One region of the Lysinibacillus sp. CD3-6 genome, then DNA from elsewhere that is predicted to be linked to it. Evidence: riboswitches for the same ligand, from Rfam matches in the RefSeq annotation. Region 1 holds a riboswitch; each other region holds the start of a gene.
The links. Region 1 has a riboswitch for cobalamin ahead of FH508_RS02520 (ABC transporter substrate-binding protein). Riboswitches for the same ligand answer to the same signal wherever they lie in the genome.
Positions count from the first base shown of each region.

Region 2: another riboswitch for cobalamin. It lies ahead of FH508_RS21335 (FecCD family ABC transporter permease); the one in region 1 lies ahead of FH508_RS02520 (ABC transporter substrate-binding protein).
Region 3: another riboswitch for cobalamin. It lies ahead of metE (5-methyltetrahydropteroyltriglutamate--homocysteine S-methyltransferase); the one in region 1 lies ahead of FH508_RS02520 (ABC transporter substrate-binding protein).

Region 1 is NZ_CP085880.1:542,073-544,347, forward strand. Features, by position in the region: gene FH508_RS02515 (acyl-CoA dehydrogenase family protein) at 1-387, shown strand, start outside; cobalamin riboswitch at 656-841, shown strand; gene FH508_RS02520 (ABC transporter substrate-binding protein) at 1,048-2,016, shown strand; gene FH508_RS02525 (FecCD family ABC transporter permease) at 2,013-2,275, shown strand, end outside.
Region 2 is NZ_CP085880.1:4,305,859-4,308,133, forward strand. Features, by position in the region: gene FH508_RS21330 (heme ABC transporter ATP-binding protein) at 1-39, opposite strand, end outside; gene FH508_RS21335 (FecCD family ABC transporter permease) at 45-1,091, opposite strand; cobalamin riboswitch at 1,238-1,434, opposite strand; gene FH508_RS21340 (YdhK family protein) at 1,612-2,175, shown strand; gene FH508_RS21345 (response regulator transcription factor) at 2,227-2,275, opposite strand, start outside.
Region 3 is NZ_CP085880.1:2,104,076-2,106,350, forward strand. Features, by position in the region: gene FH508_RS10135 (VOC family protein) at 1-319, opposite strand, end outside; cobalamin riboswitch at 525-704, shown strand; gene metE (5-methyltetrahydropteroyltriglutamate--homocysteine S-methyltransferase) at 886-2,275, shown strand, end outside.

The DNA.
Region 1 (2,275 bases):
GAAGGGACTGCTAACATTTTAGCGCTAGAGCTTATTCGCTTAGTAGATAAATTTCAGGCCCACGAATTATTTGTTCGTGTGATGCAGGAGCGCTTGACGAAGTTAACAAATTGTTCATTGGTACAAATCGTAAGGGAACAACTGAAGAAAATCGAAACAACATTGCAAACTTTTAGCGCGTTGGATGAAGCTACGAAAACCTACGAGGCAAAGGGAGTAGCCCAAAAAATGGCACATCTATACGAAAGTGTAGTGGCAGTCGAATGGGCAGCAAAGTTTGGCGGCAAGTATGAAAAGCTAGCTGATATTTATTTAGAAGATACATGGGCATTGCGCCAAATCGGTGCACCAATGAAAACTGTTCAATATTTTGCGGATATTGTGTAGAGAATAGTTCGTGTGTCAGGCACGCAAACAATTCTGAATATTATAATTTTTAAACAAAGAAAGACTGACGTAGACTTCTGTGGGAACGCACACAGTATAAGACGCAGGCAATCCAGATTACGGTGTGCCAGGCACGCAAACAATTAAAGGAATTGTTTGAAGCGGAAAGCACATGCATGCATTGGAAATCAATAATTATAAAAAAGAGACGCTAACTTAAGGTCTCTTTTTTTATCGTTATCTATTTCGATTTTCATGTATAATAAAATCAACTGAATATTATAAAGGTTCTTTACTAAAGTAAAGTGAAAAGGGAAATCGGTGTAATTCCGATGCGGTCCCGCCACTGTAAGTGTGAGTTTTTTCTATCAATGCCACTGAAATTTTTTTGGGAAGGCATGAAAAAGCATTTGAAGCACGAGCCAGGAGACCTGCCTTTATAGAACGATACATTGCAGCCTACGAGGATAGGATGGTGGTTTTTTGTGCAAGCACCGCCTCTCGTTATGATGACGAGGGGATTTTTTATGTTTTAGAAAGCTAATGACGATAATAATTGAAAATAAAGGTGAGAGTTCGAATAATGAAATACCTACATAATATCGATCATGCAACTGAACAGAGCTGAAACATGCACATACAATCTAAGGAGGTTTCACAATGAAAAAATATTGGAAGTTAGGTTTATCCGCATTTTTAGCAATGGGCATTTTAGTTGCTTGTGGACAAGAACCGAAAGACGACAGTACTGCGTCAGAGCAACAGGAGCAACAAGGAACAAATCAGCTTGAGGAAGCAACATTCCCGCTAACAATGACAGATGCTACTGGCAAAGAAATTGTACTGGAGGCACCGCCTGAGCGAATCATTTCGCTTATTCCAAGTAACACAGAAATTTTATTTGGACTTGGCTTAAACGATAAAATCGTTGGCGTAAATGATTATGATGATTATCCACCAGAGGTAGCTGACAAGGAAAAGGTCGGCAGTATGGAATTTAATATTGAACAAATTATTGCTTTACAGCCAGATATCGTTTTTGCGCATGAATCAGGTATAGCTTCTTTAGGTGGAGCAAAGGATCAGCTGGAAGCAGCGGGTGTAAAAGTATTTGTTGTAACAAACGCTCGTGATTTTAATGAGACATATACGACGATTGAGCAATTAGGTCGCGCCACTGGTAAGCTACCAGAGGCAGAAAAAATTATTGCCAATATGAAAGCGAAGGTTGAGGAAATAGAAGCAAAATTGCAGGATGTACAACCGAAGAAAGTCTTTGTAGAAACGTCAGATGAACCAGAAATTTATACACCTGGCAAGGATACGTTTATGCAGGAGATGCTAGAAATGATTCATGCTGAAAATATTGCAGCTGATACGGATGGCTGGTTCAAAATAGATGCGGAACAAATCATTACAAAAAATCCAGATGTTATCGTGGTCACTTATAATTATGTGCCCGATATTTTAACGAAAATTCCACAACGTGCAGGCTTTGATACAATTACAGCTGTAAAAAATAAAGCGATTGTACAAGTAGATGAAAATATAACAAGTCGTCAGGGCCCACGTTTAGCAGATGGGCTTGAAGAGTTAGCGAAAGCCATCTATCCTGAGGCTTTCGAGTGAGAAAAACAGCTATTGCCTATGTAACAGCCATTACGTTACTTATCGTTAGCATCTGGTGTGGCGTATCAATAGGCTCGGTTCATATTCCGTTAGAAGTACTTTGGAATAAAGCGGCAGATGAAACTGCTGCCAATATTTTATGGAAAATCCGTTTGCCACGAGTATTACTTGCAGGCCTTGTAGGAGCATCATTGGCAATTGCGGGAGCCGCCTTTCAAGGATTGTTAAAAAATCCGTTAGCAGACCCATATACGCTTGG
Region 2 (2,275 bases), 1.0 Mb from region 1:
ATGAATGGAGAATGATACATGCTTCGCCTCTAATGTCATAGCCTTTAATCTCCTTCACCAAATGAATAATTGTTACGGCGTAGTAGCCAAATGAAAAACGGTCCGCCACAAAAGGCAGTAATGATTCCAATAGGCATTTCCTCTGGTGCGATTAATACTCGCGCAATCGCATCCGCCCACACTAAGAAAATCCCTCCTAATAATGCACTAATAGGGATCACGTATTTATAATTAGATCCTACAATTAAGCGCACAATATGTGGAATGATTAAGCCAACAAACCCAATGGAACCACTTACTGCAACAAGCACACCTGTTAGTAATGATACAAGTAGTATCAGTTGAATTCGAAATTGTTGAAGATTAACACCTAACGTGACTGCCGCTTCTTCTCCAAGTAATAATAAATTTAAATTTCGATAATGTAGCCAGAGCAAACTAAAGACGATGAAAAATATAATGGCCGGAATGAATACATTACTCCATTTTGCGCCTGCAAGACTTCCTAGCATCCAATACATAACGGCTTTTATACCGCCCTCTTCCTTGGACATCATTAACATAAAATTGGAAGTTGCAGACAATATAAATGATACCGCCATCCCCGCTAACAGCAAACGGAAAATAGAAATACGTCCCCCTACACGTGATAAGAAAAATACCAACACAATCGCTATAAAGGAACCTAAAAAGGCTGCTACTGAAAGTGCGTAGATACCTAAAAATGAAAAAGCACCTAAAATAATGACAGCCGTAGCTCCGACTGTCGCTCCTGAAGAAATACCTAAAATATAAGGATCCGCAATTGAATTACGGACAAGTGCTTGCACAGCCGCGCCAGCAATAGCTAAGCCTGCTCCAACAATGGCGGCAAGTATGACACGTGGGACACGTATTTGCCATATAATAATCTCCTGTGAGCGACTCCAATCAGGCTCTATCGTATTTGGGAAAATTGGAATTTTCGAGAAAATAACCTTCCAGACATGTAGCGGTGTAATTGACACAGATCCAATCATAATAGCAGCTGTCATAGAAGCTATCAGCACTAAAAGAAGGATCAATGAAAAGTACATAAATTTTTTGTTCATTTGTTTATTAACTCCTTATCAATCATGATAAATACGAAGCAATAAAAAAGGGTATTCTACGCAATAATGCATAGAAATACCCTAGGTTAAACAAAGTTGGAGAAGTATCCATCAATTGTCCGTAATTGCTTGCATCCTCGTGGGCATTACAGGTAAAACTAATTGGCAGGTCTCCTGGCTTCGATTCTACGTAACTATGATTGCCTTCCCATTCCTTAAAGCACAGTGGCTACTACATCATAGAACTCCTCGTTACAGTTGCGGGACAGCGTCGGACTTACACCGACTTCCCTTTTAAGTGGCACTCATTAACAAGTGTCACACCAATAGTATCTGAAATTTTAAAATTATGACGATTCTATCATACATAATTATGCTAGTCTATAGCTTCTTTCATCTAGGAATCAATCTTTCCTCTTTTCAACTTCATACATATAAATTTTCGTAGAAAACCTTATCCATAATTTCTGCACATTTACTTGTTACATTAAAAACAATAAATAGTAAGGAGGAAATTCATATGATATTCAAAAGAAATTTATTTCTCGGTTTCATGGCGGCAATCACTTTACTAATACTTTCGGCTTGCTCTGAGGATACAGTCGAGTCACAACCTGCTAATAGTGAAGTAATGGATCATGGCGAAGAGATGGATCATTCAAGCTCTGGTGATGTTCCTTCTACTTTAAAAACTGCTGAAAATCCTAAATTTCCAGTAGGCACTACTGCTGTTATTACGGAAGGACATATGTCTGGGATGGAAGGAGCAGAGGCAACGATTGTTGGGGCATATGATACAACAGCCTATATTGTTTCCTATGAACCGACTACTGGAGGAAAGAAAATAGAAAATCATAAATGGGTTATACATGAGGAATTAATAGATCCTGGTGATGCCCCGTTGGCTCCAGGCACAGAAGTTAAAACAACTGCATCGCATATGAAAGGCATGGAAAATGCCACTGTTCACATTGATGAAGCAGTCCAAACAACCGTTTATATGATTGATTACCCTTCAACAACTACAGGGGAAGAAATGAAAAATCATAAATGGGTTACAGAAGACGAACTAGCGTCCAAATAAAAAATCAACCTCTGACGGTTATTCCTTCAGAGGTTGTTGCTAATTATTTGTCTAATATTTTTTGTCAGCTAGCTTATGCCATTTATAGCCGATTCCCCAT
Region 3 (2,275 bases), 1.6 Mb from region 1:
TAAATTCAAAGCGCTCGAAATGCGGAATTGGAACAGAATCAAGTATTTCTATTTGATGTTCTGTTAATATCTTTTTCCAATGTGCAACATCTTCTACATGATAAGCAATATGTGCTTTCGTTGTGAGTCGATCAAAGCCATCTTCTGTGCCGACATGTACTTCTTGATTACCTACTTGTAGCCAAAAACCACCACGCCCTTTAAGAGATGCTGGTTTCTCTATTTCTTTTAACCCCAGTACATTGCAATAAAATGCTTTTCCTTGCTCCTCAGAGCCTTTAGGAATTGTAAGTTGTACATGATGTAAACCGACAATCATAGTATTCCTCCTCGCTATTTCTTGTAATAACTATATAATTCTACAAATTACTTAAAATACCTTTTTTTAGTATATTTTTATTATATTGTCATCAATTAGTATAAGTTAAAATTACTCCTCATGTAACAATCTACTGAAAATATGCGCATAACTGTATAAAAGTTATACTTTTCAGAAAAATGTATGCTATAGTAAGAGCATAATTGAATATTGTGTAAGAGTTGGTGCCAAATGAAAGTTTGGCTTAAAAGGGAAGTCGGTGTAAATCCGACGCTGTCCCGCAACTGTAAATCGGAGCAAATCACAAATGCCACTGGGGAACTGGGAAGGCTGTGAGGCGTGTTGATGAGAAGCCAGGAGACCTGCCAATGTCTAGTACACACCAAATAACCTACGTGGAAATAGGTGGTGAGATGTGACCGAATTGGCACTGTGCGACTAACGAATATATACGACAATTAATACATTATCGTATCGCTTCGTCATAGCTAATTAAATTTACAATAACTACCATTTTCCGAAAAGGAAGATGGTTTTTTTTATTTTAATTTGAGGAGAGATGTAACATGACGTATACCACAACTGTAGTAGGCTATCCATATATAGGAGAAGACCGTGAATGGAAAAAGGCATTAGAGGCGTTTTGGAGAAATGAACTTACAGAAGAAGATTTCTTACAAAAAATTAAAAAAATCCGTCTTGCACGTATTGATAGGCAGCTTCGGAGCGGAATAGATATTGTCACTGTAGGGGATTTTACACGCTATGACAGAATGCTTGATACAGCGACGATGTTTGGTTTAGTGCCAAAGCGCTTTGGCTGGCAAGGTGGAAAGGTTGATTTACAAACGTATTACGCGGTAGCGCGCGGAAATAAAGAAGCTGTTGCTAGTGAAATGACGAAATGGTTTAACACAAATTATCATTACATTGTACCTGAATATGAAGGACAAACACTACAATTAACAGAGAATACAATACTTACAGATTTCCTTGAGGTTAAAGATGCATTTGGCATTACTGCAAAGCCAACGCTAATCGGACCTTATACATTTTGCAAGCTAACTAAAGGCTACGATAAAGTATCACAAGTTGCCTTTATTTTAGCATTACTACCACTCTATGCGCAGGTAATCCAAGAACTCGTTACAGCTGGTGCTGACTGGGTTCAATTAGAGGAACCTGCATTAGTCTCCACTTTAGAAGAGGCTGAGGTCAAACTAGTGCAAGAAATATATACACAATTAGCAGCCGCTGTTCCAGAGGCCAATATTATGCTACAAACGTATTTTGAATCGTTATCAGCTTATAACACACTAATTGAACTCCCTGTACAAGGATTTGGCTTAGATTTTGTTCATGGCTATACGAAAAATATGGAGGCACTACGCCAATTTGGTTTTCCAAAGGATAAAGTATTGGGGATAGGTATTGTTAACGGACGAGATATTTGGCGAGCAAATTTAGCAGAGGTAAGTACAACGATTAAGGCAATCGAACAGTTGACTAGTGTACAAGAGCTATGGATTCAATCGTCATGTAGCTTACAGCATGTGCCGATTTCGACCGCCCTTGAAACAAAGCTAGACCCTGTCTTGAAAAATGCACTTGCATTTGCTGATGAAAAATTGGCTGAAATATCAGAGGTGGCTAAATATTTAAAAGAAAAAAACCACTCATCAAATCACACAATCTCTGAAAGCATGAAAGCAATTGATGCATTAAAAAAACATCCAGTACGAAATAATCAGGCAGTTCAACAAGAAATGCAAACGGTCTCGTCAGAGGATTTTGAACGTCAAAATGATTTTAATACTCGTCAGCTTATTCAACAACAGTCACTGCAACTACCACTATTCCCTACGACTACGATTGGAAGTTTCCCTCAATCTGAAGAAGTGAAGCGTACGCGTAATGCATGGCGTAAAAAACAGATCTCAGATGAAGCATATGCTG